DNA from 2 places in the Hoeflea sp. 108 genome. Region 2 is predicted to be linked to the other one. Evidence: riboswitches for the same ligand, from Rfam matches in the RefSeq annotation. Region 2 holds a riboswitch; the other holds the start of a gene.

Region 1 (5,907 bases), 3.3 Mb from region 2:
CGCGTCCCAAAGTTGTCCGATTACCTCATTCGGGGCAGTGACAGAATGGCTCCGTCATGGGAAGGCAGTTGCAGCAGTTCACCGAAATGCTCTGCTGGTTGGCCGACGCGCGCGACATATCCACTGGCGTGGCGTCGGCCTCTCGCACCCCGCTCGGCAACGCGGCATTCGAACTACGAGACGTCGCGACGGATGGACAATCGGTGGGCTCGAACACGCCTTCACCGACAATGCTATCGGCCTGCCGACCGCGGCGACGACAAGCATCCCGCGCCTGACACCAGCCACATCAAGCCTCTCGACCCAAGGCTCCCGCCAAGCCATCGCTTGCAAGGTCTAAGCCTTGTCCCGGCCTAAGCTGAGCTAGCGCCTGAATTCGTGCTCGCGCAGGTAGCGCAGATGGTGGCCTTGGGGTCCGGTCGCGTAGCCGAACTTCAGGCCATAGTCGTTGTAGTAGTTGGGCTGGAAGTCGCTGACATAGCCGTAGTTGTCCGACATGCAGCCTGACAATGGCACTGAGAGACCGATCGCAAGCGAAACGAAGATGTAGCGCATGGCTTGTTACCTCCGATCGAGGAGATAGTGCGCCCGATCGGCCGGATCCGCCAGTGGATCCGGGTCAACTCTCCGATATCGGCGCGGCCGGACGCCAATGACGCCCGGCCGGCCTGTTCGATGCTGCCGATCAATCCTTGCCGTAGATGTCGAAGTCGAAATATTTGGCGTTGATCTTGGCGTAGGTGCCGTCCTTGACGATGGCGTCGATGGCGGCGTTCAGCTTCTCGCGCAGCGGGTCGCCCTTGCGCACGGCGATGCCGGTGAGAGACTCCGTGTTCTTGAGATCGCCGACCAGCTTGCAGCAATCATTACCGGTGGTCTTGAGCCAGTCGACCAGCACGAACTTGTCGGATACCACGGCGTCGAGGCGGCCGTTGGTAAGGTCGGCCATGGCCTCATCCTGCGTCGGATAGAGCTTCACGTCGGCGCCGGCCTTGGCGTAATGATCCTCGGCATAGATCGCCTGTGTGGTCGATCCCTGGGCGCCGACAGTCTTGCCCTTGAGGGCATCGGGCTCGGGCGAAGTCAGGTCGGTGTTCTTCAGCGCCACCAGCGCCAGCGGCGTGGTGTAGTACTTGTTGGTGAAGTCGACCTGCTGCTTGCGCTCGTCGGTGATCGTCATCGAGGCGATGATGGCGTCGAACTTGCCACCCTGCAGCGCCGGGATGATGCCGTCCCAATCCTGCGTCACCCACTCGCATTCGACTTTCATTTCGGCGCACAGCGCGTTGCCGACATCGATGTCGAAGCCTGCCAGCTTGCCGTCGGAGGTCAGTGTGTTGAAGGGTGGATAGGCGCCCTCCGTGCCGAGCTTGAGCTTCGTCTGCTGCGCCGAAGCGCCTCCCATTGCAAACAGAAGCGCCGCAACTGCGGCCGAATATGCGAATTTTCTGGAAATCTGCATTGTCGTCTCCGTTGTCGGGTACTCTTTTTCGCGAGTATTTCCCCGACCACAGCCAATCACAGCAACAGCTGTTGGACAAGCAGACTAACGGCTAGGCGCAACTGACCAAAGGTCAGCTCATGCGAAAATGCTTGGAGAGCTTGAGGCCCTGGGCCTGATAGTTGGAGCCGAGGTCGCTGCCGTAGAGCGCCTTGGGCCGCGCCAGCATGTGTTCGTAGACCAGGCGCCCGACGATCTGGCCATGTTCGAGGATGAAGGGTACCTCGTGACTGCGGACCTCGAGCACGGCGCGACTGCCGGTACCGCCGGCGGCCGAATGGCCGAAACCGGGGTCGAAGAAGCCGGCATAGTGGACGCGGAATTCACCCACCAGCGGATCGAACGGCGTCATCTCGGCGGCGTAGAGCGGCGGCACATGGACCGCCTCGCGGCTGACGAGGATGTAGAATTCGTCGGGGTCGAGCACCAGTTCCTCGGCGCCGTGGTTGTAGATCGGCTCCCAGAAATCGACGACAGAATGGGCGGCGCGCTTGTCTACATCGACCAGTCCGGTGTGGTGCTTGCCGCGATAGCCGACGATGCTGCCCACCGCGCCGGCGAGGTCGATCGACAGCGCGATGCCGCCGCCCGAAATGTTCGGCGGATCGATCGCGACCAGCCGGTCGGACAGGTGCAGCGCGTTGAGTTCGATCTCCGACAGCAGCGCATGGCCCTTCCTGAAACGGATCTGCGACAGGCGCGAGCCGGCGCGCACCACGATCGGGAAAGTGCGCGGGCTGACTTCGAGATAGAGTGGACCGCTGTAGCCGGCTGGGATCTTGTCGAATTCCTGGCCGCGGTCGGTCATGACGCGGGTGAAGATGTCGAGGCGGCCGGTCGAGCTCTTCGGGTTGGCCGAGGCCGAGATGTCGGCCGGCAGGTCGAGCGCCTCCTGAAGCGGCACGATGTAGACGCAGCCCGTCTCCAGCACCGCACCGTTGGCGAGATCGATCTCGTGCAGCTTGAGGCGGTCCAGCTTGGCCGAGACCAGCGAATTGGGACCAGGCAGGAAGCTGGCGCGCACGCGAAAAGCCTTGGCGCCGAGACGCAGGTCGAGGCTCGCAGGCTGGATCTGGTCGGCGTCCAGCGGCGGCGCCTTGAGCGCACCGGAAGCAAACAGCGCCGCGATATCCTGATCCGGAAGAATGCCCGACTGCCGCAATTGCCTCACTCCTTTACAGCGCCGCCGATCCGAACGGATATCAGAGGATCGCTGGACCCCGGACCTCGTCCAGGCTCATATGCGTGGCCCAAGACGTTTAGTCGACCCCGCGATTGACGCAAGCCGGCCTTGGGTCTAAAGGACCTTTATCCCGTGGTGATTTGGCCGGTCGGCTTGCAGCCACGTTAAACAAGTCGCTAAAGGGCCGCGTTGTGGACCGGTTGCGACTTTTCGCGACCGGTTTTTTTGTATTTGGATTTGGCCATGACCTCCGACACCAAGCGCAACTGGAACCCGCAGACCACGCTCATTCACGGCGGCACGCTCCGCTCCGAATTCGGCGAAACTTCGGAATCGATCTTCCTGACCCAGGGCTATGTCTACGAAAGCGCTGAAAGTGCGGAAGCACGCTTCAAGGGCGAGACCCCGGGTTTCATCTATTCGCGCTACGCCAACCCGACCGTCGACATGTTCGAAAAGCGCATGTGCGCGCTCGAAGGCGCTGAAGACGCCCGCGCCACCGCGTCGGGCATGGCCGCGGTTTCCGCCGCTATCCTGTGCGGCCTGAAGGCCGGCGACCACATCGTCGCAGCGCGTGCCCTGTTCGGTTCGTGCCGCTGGGTCGTCGAGACGCTGGCGCCGCGCTACGGCATTGAAGCGACGTTGATCGACGGCACAGTCACCGAGAACTGGGAAAAGGCTGTCCAGCCCAACACCAAGCTGTTCTTCCTGGAGAGCCCGACCAACCCGACGCTCGAAGTGGTCGACATCGCGGCGGTTGCGGCAATTGCCAATTCGATCGGCGCGCGCGTCGTCGTCGACAATGTCTTTGCCACGCCGATGCAGCAGAAGCCGCTCGAACTCGGCGCCCATATCGTCGTCTACTCGGCCACCAAGCATATCGACGGCCAGGGTCGCTGCCTGGGTGGCGTCATCCTTTCCGACAAGAAGTGGATCGACGAAAACCTGCACGACTACTTCCGCCACACCGGCCCGAGCCTGTCGCCGTTCAACGCCTGGACGCTGCTCAAGGGTCTGGAGACATTGCCTCTGCGCGTGAGCCAGCAGACCGAGACCGCCGGCAAGATCGCCGACTTCCTGGCCGAGAGCCCTGAAGTGTCACGGCTGATCTACCCCGGCCGCGCCGACCATCCGCAGGCCGACATCATCAAGCGGCAGATGAAGGGCGGCTCGACGCTGATCTGCTTCGACGTCAAGGGAGGCAAGAAAGCGGCCTTCGCCTTCGAAAACGCGCTGAAGATCATCCTGATCTCCAACAATCTCGGCGACTCCAAGAGCCTGATCACCCATCCGGCAACGACGACGCACAAGAACCTGACCGACGAGGCGCGTGCCGAGCTTGGCATCGACGACGGCACGCTGCGCCTGTCGGTCGGCCTCGAAGATGCCGACGACCTGCTCAACGATATCGGCGATGCGCTGAAGGCGGCTCGCTGAGGCAATCGACTCATGCGGCGTCCGGCATCACCGGGCGCCGCATGTTCATCACATTCGCTGTGAACAATGCGAACGGCAGTTGACCCGCCGCGACAAGCGGCGGACCCTGTCACGCAGGGCACCATGCGCCGCCACGCCGGTTTCATGAGGCCTCGTGATCGCCGCCAGCCAGCCACGGCCTGGACGCCGAACGCAGCATCAGACAGTTCGTCGCCCGGCTTTCTCCAAGCCCCGGCGACGCAGGAGCGCCGCATATGTATCGCGCCATCACCCGCAACATCGCAGTCGAGGTCGAGCCCTTCTATCTGGAAGAGCGATCCGACCCGTCTGAAGGCCGCTATGTCTGGGGCTATCGCGTGACGATCGAGAACAATTCGGAAGATTTCGTCCAGCTTTTGTCGCGCTACTGGCACATCACCGACGCGAGCGGCAAGGTCGAGGAGGTCCGCGGCCCGGGCGTAGTCGGCGACCAGCCCGAGCTCAATCCCGGCGACAGCTATCAGTACACGTCGGGCTGCCCGCTCTCGACGTCATCGGGCATCATGGTCGGGCGCTACACCATGCGCAACGAGGCCGGCGAGATGTTCGACATCGCCATCCCCGCCTTCTCGCTCGACCTGCCGGGCATGCGCCACCGGCTCAACTGAGCCGGCAGCGTCATTGTCGGATCATTGGGCCGGGGCGAACTCGCCCGGATCGAACTCGTAGGCCTTCGAGCAGAACTCGCAGTTGACGCGAATGCGGCCGTCCTCGACGCTGCCCGTGATCTCTTCCGCCGAGAACCCCTGCAGGATGCCACGAATCTTGTGATCCGAGCACGAGCACTGGTCGGCGACATGCACGCCCTCGTAGACGCGCACGCCATGTTCGTGGAACAGGCGATAAAGCAGCCGCTCGGCGCCCACGGTCGGATCGATCAGCTCGGTCGGCTCGATGGTCGCCATCAGCGCCAACAGCTCCTGCCAGGCATTGTCCTCGGGCCCGACAGCGACATCACGCTTGTCACCGTCGCCACCATGCATGTCCTGCACGCGTCGACGTTCGGGCGAATCCGGCAGGAACTGGGCCAGCAGACCGCCGGCGCGCCAATGTTCGCCGCCGCCCTCGCCCGGGAGCACGAGCTTGGCGACCGACAGGCGCAGCTCGGTCGGAATCTGTTCCGACTGGCGGAAATAGGTGCGCGCCGCTTCCTCGAGCGAAATACCGTTGAGTTCGACGATGCCCTGATAGCGCTGGGTATGGGCGCCCTGGTCGATGGTCAGCGCCAGCACACCGGTGCCGAGCAGGTCCTCGGGCGCGGTCATGCCGGCCTTGATTGCCTCCTCGACGCGGCCGGCGTCGAAGCGGGCATAAGCGCGCAGCGAATGCGGCGTCGTGAAGTCGGCAACCAGCATGTCCACTGGCCCGTCAGTGCGGGTCTGGAGGATGAACTTGCCCTCGAACTTGAGCGAGGTGCCCAACAGCACGGTCACCACGCAGGCCTCGGCCAGCAGGCGCGCCACCGGCTCCGGATAGGCATGGCGATCAAGTATCTGGTCGAGCAAAGGTCCGAGCTGCACGGTACGGCCGCGCACGTCGAGCGGCTCAACCGCGAATGGAACGACATGGTCGTCGCCGGCGAACCCGAATTCGCCGAGCTTGCGTTCGGTCTCAGTCACTGAAACGTATCCCATATAACGAATTCTGCGACCCTTCGGCCCGCCGACGGTCGCAGAACAAGGCTTTGATGACAATAGATTGATCCCGCCCCAGATAGGGTCGCGGGATCAGTCATTCAAGCGCCGAG
Region 2 (5,907 bases):
GCGCTGGTTCATCAACAATGTCGGCGCCATCGCCGACTGGCGCGCCACGCTGATGCGCGTCGGCGTCATCCGCAGCGTGCTGGTCGCGGCGGATGTGCTGCATGACAAGGAAGACCGCATCGGCTTCACCGAAAGCAGCGATGGCAGCCTGGCCTTCGACCAGCTGGAGATTGCCTCGCCCAGCGGCTGCACCAAGCTGTCGGAACCGCATGTGCGGGTGAAGCCGGGTGAAAGGGTGCTGATCGTCGGCGAGGCTGGTGCCGGTAAGACGCTGCTGTTTCGGGCGCTCGCCGGTCTCTGGCCGTGGGGGCGCGGGCGCATAGAGCTCCCCGCAGGCAATCAGATCACCTTCCTTCCGCGCCAGTCCTACCTGCCGCCGGGCTCGCTGCGCGACGTGCTGGCCTATCCCACGGCGGACCGGACCTTCGAGGATGCGGAGTTCGTGGCATCGCTCGGCGCGGTCGGCCTCGACCGGCTGGTGCCGTCGCTCGACCGGACCGCGCCCTGGGCCGAGGAGCTGAACAGCGACGAGCTGCGGCTGCTCGCCTTTGCCCGGCTCCGGCTGCACCGGCCCGACTGGGTGATCGTCGACGAGGCTTTCGACACGCTCGATGTCGCTGCCCATGAACGGGTGAGTGCGATGTTCGAGGGCGAGCTGGCCGGTACCGGTATCATCTATTTCAGTCCGACCCGCCACAATGGCGGGCTGTTCGACCGCACCGTCCACCTTGCCAGGGACAAGCGCGGACCGGCGCTGAGGCGGATACACATCAAGGAGATGGCCCAGGCATCCGCCACGATCTGACGCGGTTCCCGCAGGCCCGCCGGAGCGGCGGGCCTGCAGCTGTCGCCTCAGTGCGCTGCGACGCGATTTTCCGGGCGGGGCTCCGGCAGGCCGGATGATTTTCCGGCGCCAAAAAGCGCAAAGCTGATCGCGGCCAGGACCCACACGCCGATGCCGCCATAGAGCATCACCCAGTGGAAGCCATTGACCAGTGCGGCGTGGGCGACGTCAGCAGGGACGTCGAGCGCGCTCTGCGTGCCGTCGATCGCGCCACCAGCGGCAATACGCTCGGCCAGCGCCCGCAACTGGCCGGCGTCGGCAATTTCGGGCAGGGCGTCGCGCAGGCCGGCAAGAATACCCTCGACCAGGACGAAGCCCATCACCGCGATGTTGACGGCGAGCGCGATCAGCCTGGCGCTGGCGTCGATGCCCGAGGCCATGCCGGCGCGGCTGGCCGGCACCGAGCCCGTGGTCATGTTGGTGGCGGGGGTGGTCGTCAGGCCGAGGCCGATGCCGGCAATCAGCGCGCCGGGCAGCACGGTCAGCCCGCTTGCCCCTTCGACCGGGCTGCCCAACCACATGGCGATGAAGCCGAGGCCGATGGTGAACAAGCCGAGCGGGATGACGACGCGGGGGCTGGTGCGCAGCAAAAGGTACTGCGCCACCGGCGACATCACCAGGAACGGCACCGTATAGGCAAGCACGGCCAGGCCGGTTTCGGTGCTGTCATAGCCGAGGCCTGCGGTGAAGTAGATCGGCATATAGACCATGAAAGGCCAGTAGCTGAAGTTCATGCCGACGCAGCCGACGATGGCGCCGGAGAAATCGCGGATCCTGAACACCGAGAAGTCGAACATCGGATGCGGATGCAGCCGCTCGACCGCAACGAAGGCGATCAGGCCAATGAGTGTTGCTGTGGCGATGGCAAGGGCTGTCGGGCTGAGAAAGCCGAGATCGGCGCCCTGGGTGATGTAGTAGGTCAGCCCGAAGACCGAAGCACTCAGGATGACGATGCCGGGCAGGTCCAGCTTCTTGGCCTGCGGGTCACGCGATTCTCCGACGCTGATGAAAGTCAGCGCCAGGCACAGCAGCGCCAGGGGCGCGTGCACGAGGAATACCCACTGCCATGTCGACAGGGCCACGATCGTGCCGCCGATGATCGGCCCGAAGCCCAGGCCGATGCCCGATATGACGCCCCAGACGGCGAAGGCGCTGCCGCGTGCCTTGGCGTCCTGGAACTGGTGCGAGAGAATGGCGATCGAGCAGATGAACATGGCGCCGCCAGCCATTCCCTGCAGGAAACGGCTGACGATCAGCACCGTCGTGCTGGGGGCAAGGCCGCACATCAGGGATGTCACACCGAAGGCTGCAACTGTGATGGCAAACACCAGACGGCGCCCGAAGCGGTCGGCCAGCGTGCCGGTCGCCATAAGCACCGTCGTGCAGGCGATGGTGTAGGCGTTCATGATCCACTGCATGTCCTTGAAGTCGGCCTGCAGCACATGTTCGAGCGTCGGCAGGATCACCGGTATGCTCGATATCTCAAGGCCGAACATCAGCGCGGACAGGCAGATCGCCCCAAGCGCCAGATTGTCTCTACTCGTCAGCTTCATCCCGTGTCTCCGGCTGGCGGCGTCGGGAGGAGGAGGCCCAGTGCCGCTGGTTATCTGGAAACAGCTGAGATAGGCGAAGCTTGAACATGCATAAATGCTATGCAAACCTATATCAGTGATAACAAATCAGGATGGATGAGATGCTGTGGCTCGACGCCGAGGCCGTGCGCAACTTCGTTTTGGTCGCGGATCTCCAGAGCTTTACGCGGGCCGCCGACGCCATGGGCTCGACCCAGGCGGCGGTCAGCGTCAAGCTCAAGCGGCTGGAGGAGCGCATCGGCCGCAAGCTGATCGAACGCACCCCGCGCCGTGTCAGGCTGTCGGCAGACGGTGCGTTGTTCATCGAATCGGCGCGTGCCTTCCTCGCCGCGCATGACTATGCCGTCGCAGGCCTGTCGTGCTCGGCGCGGCGCTTCACGCTCGGCATTGCCGGCCATGTCGCCGGACCGGAGGTGACGACGCTGCTCGCGCGCCTCAGCCAGCACGATCCGGCGCTGACCATCGAGGTCCAGGTCGACAATTCAACGCTGCTGCTCGACGCCTTCGACCGTGGCAAGCTCGACGCCGCGATCGTCAGGCGCGAGGACGACCGCCGCGACGGCGAGGTGTTGGGACCTGAGCATTTCGGCTGGTTCGCGACGCCCGAGTTCGATCATCGCCCGGGTGAGCCGATCCGGTTGGCGACGCTGTCGCGGCTGTGTGGCGTTCGCGACCTGGCGACACGCACGCTCGACGACGCCGGCATTCCCTGGGTCGAGGTGTTCGTCGGCGGCGGCTCTTCGATGGTCACGGCGGCGGTTTCGGCGGGGCTCGCCACGGCAGTCTTCCCCAGCCGCCTGGCGCCCCCCGGAACCGTCGAGGTCAGCCGCAAGTTCGGCCTGCCTGAGGTGCCGGCGACCGAGATCGTGCTGCACTCGACACTGACCGACCGCCGCTCGCGCGAAGCGCTGCGCATCCTCGCCTGCGCCTTTCACGAGCACCGTGCAAAGGCCGGGTAGGGCGCTTTGGGACCGCGCCCGGATGCCGGGCGCGGGGCCGTGAGGCGGTCGGCTAGCGATCCTTGCCGATGTTCTCCAGATCGTAGGCCGTGGTCTGGTAGACCCGGTTGATCCAGTTACCGAACAGCAGGTGGGCATGCGAGCGCCAGCGGTTTAGCGGCCGGCGCTGCGGATCGTTGTCGGGGTAATATTCGTGCGGCACGGCGATGGTCACGCCGGCGGCCACGTCGCGGTCGTACTCTTCCTTGAGCGAGGTCGAATCGTATTCGATGTGGTTGAACATGTAGAGCCGGTTGCCGGCTTCCTCGGCCAAGAGGCTCGGGCCGGTGTCTTCCGATTCCATCAAAAGCTCGAGGCCGGAGCCCTCCGGGATGTCGGCTGCTCGGACTTCGGTCCAGCGCGACACGGGAATGGCGAAATCGTCCGAGAAGCCGGCGAGATAAGGCGAGGCAGGCGCGTTGTTGTTGTGCCGGAACACGCCGAACGCCTTTTCTTCCAGCGTGTGCTTGGGAAGACGGTGGAAATGCCATGCGGCCGCCATCGCTCCCCAGCAGATGAAGAACGGCGAATGCACGTTGGTCGTGGTCCAGTCCATGATCTGCTTGAGCTCGTCCCAGTAGGTCACTTCCTCGAACGGCAGCAGCTCAACCGGCGCACCGGTGATGATGAAGCCGTCGAACTTGCGGTCCTTCACCTCTTCCCAGGTCTGGTAGAAGGCGATGAGGTGGTCCTCTGAGGTGTTTTTGGCCTTGTGGGTGCCGATACGCACCAGCGTCAGTTCGACCTGCAGGGGGCTTGCGCCGATCAGGCGCGCGATCTGGGTCTCTGTCCTGACCTTGTTGGGCATGAGGTTGAGCAGGCCGATCTGCAGTGGGCGGATATCCTGGCGGAGAGCAGTCTGCTCATCCATGATGGACACGCCCTCTTTCACCAGCACTTCGCGGGCGGGGAGTTGATCCGGGATCTTGATCGGCATTGCGCGACCTCCAAAAAACAAAACCGGCATTGCTGTCGCAAAGCCGGTTTACGGATCGCAAACGGCCCTTTAGCGACTTGTTTAACGTGGCTGCAAGCCGACCGGCCAAATCACCACGGGTCTATGCGCTGCTATTACGCCCGGTGGCCGATTGCGTCAACAGCGGCCCAATGGTCCAGCCAGACGGGCCAGTTTCGCCGGTTTTCCTCGACATTGGCTGTTACGGGGGGTATTTCCGCTGCGGCCTCCATCCGGAGGCGCCAATCCAGGATTTTCGACATGACCAAGGCACCTGAGCAGATTCGCCCCGAACCCCGCGCCGGCATCATGGACATCGCAGCTTATGTCCCCGGCAAGAGCGCGGCTCCCGCAGGCGTTACCAAGGTCCATAAGCTCTCGTCGAACGAAAATCCGCTGGGTGCGTCGCCTCATGCCATCGAGGCGGTACAGAAGCTCGCCGGCAAGATGGAGTATTATCCCGACGGGTCGGCGTCACGCCTGAGACAGGCGATTGCGGCGACCCATGGGCTCAACCCTGCCAACATCCTGTGCACGAACGGCTCCGACGAGGTGCTGGGCCTGCTGGCGCAGAGCTATCTCTCGCCAGGCGACGAAGCCGTCTACACCGAGCATGGCTTCATGGTCTACAAGATCTACACCCAGGCAGCGGGCGCCATTCCCGTCGTTGCCAAGGAAGATGGCGAGAAGGCCAGCGTCGACAACATCATCGCGGCGCTGACGCCCAACACCAGGATCGTCTTCCTCGCCAACCCCAACAACCCGACCGGCACCTACCTGCCGTTCGAGGAGGTGCGTCGCCTGCATGCGGCGCTGCCGAAGAATGTGCTGCTCGTGCTCGATGCCGCCTATGCCGAATATGTTCGCCGCAACGACTACGAGGCGGGCGTGGAACTGGTCGCGGCCAACGAGAATGTCGTCATGACGCGCACGTTCTCGAAGATCCACGGCCTCGGCGGCATGCGCATCGGCTGGATCTATGCGCCGTCGCACGTCATCGACGTGCTTGAGCGCATGCGTGGCCCGTTCAACGTCAATGCGGCGGCCATCGAGGCCGGCGTGGCGGCGATCCAGGACCGCGGCCATGTCGAGCGCACCGTCGCCCACAACACCCACTGGGCAGAGTGGCTGGTCACGGAGTTCGAGAAGCTCGGCCTGCGCGTCACGCCTTCGGTCGGCAACTTCCTGCTGGTTCACTTCCCCGAGGACGGCAAGCATTCGGCCGCTGCAGCCGACGATTATCTTCTGGCGCGCGGTTATATTCTGCGCAGGGTCTCCGGCTACGGTTTCCCCAATGCGCTGCGCATGACCGTCGGCACCGAAGAGGCAAATCGCGGTGTCGTTGTTGCCCTCACCGAATTTCTGAGAAGTTGAAAAATGTCCGAACCTCTCTTTGACAAGATTGCCCTGCTGGGCATCGGCCTGATCGGCTCGTCGCTGGCCCGCGTCATTCGCCGCGAAGGGCTTGCCCGCCATATTGCCATCTCCACCCGCAGTGCGTCGACGCTTGCCCGCGCC

The links. A riboswitch is a leader RNA that binds a small molecule or an ion and turns the genes downstream of it on or off. The one in region 2 is predicted to bind S-adenosylmethionine.
Region 1: it holds a riboswitch for S-adenosylmethionine, as region 2 does, so the genes downstream of both, B015_RS0104460 (O-succinylhomoserine sulfhydrylase) here and metA (homoserine O-succinyltransferase) in region 2, are expected to answer to the same signal.

Annotation. Positions count from the first base shown of each region.
Region 1 is NZ_KB890024.1:897,781-903,687, reverse strand. It holds gene B015_RS0104475 (hypothetical protein) at 364-555, opposite strand; gene B015_RS0104470 (ABC transporter substrate-binding protein) at 686-1,462, opposite strand; gene B015_RS0104465 (2'-deoxycytidine 5'-triphosphate deaminase) at 1,575-2,663, opposite strand; SAM riboswitch at 2,807-2,884, shown strand; gene B015_RS0104460 (O-succinylhomoserine sulfhydrylase) at 2,928-4,121, shown strand; gene apaG (Co2+/Mg2+ efflux protein ApaG) at 4,376-4,768, shown strand; gene B015_RS0104450 (Hsp33 family molecular chaperone) at 4,790-5,794, opposite strand; gene argF (ornithine carbamoyltransferase) at 5,896-5,907, opposite strand, start outside.
Region 2 is NZ_KB890024.1:4,226,503-4,232,409, reverse strand. It holds gene B015_RS0121000 (ABC transporter ATP-binding protein/permease) at 1-805, shown strand, start outside; gene B015_RS31325 (MFS transporter) at 853-2,397, opposite strand; gene B015_RS0120990 (LysR substrate-binding domain-containing protein) at 2,538-3,395, shown strand; gene metA (homoserine O-succinyltransferase) at 3,448-4,371, opposite strand; SAM riboswitch at 4,421-4,498, opposite strand; gene hisC (histidinol-phosphate transaminase) at 4,651-5,763, shown strand; gene B015_RS0120975 (prephenate/arogenate dehydrogenase family protein) at 5,767-5,907, shown strand, end outside.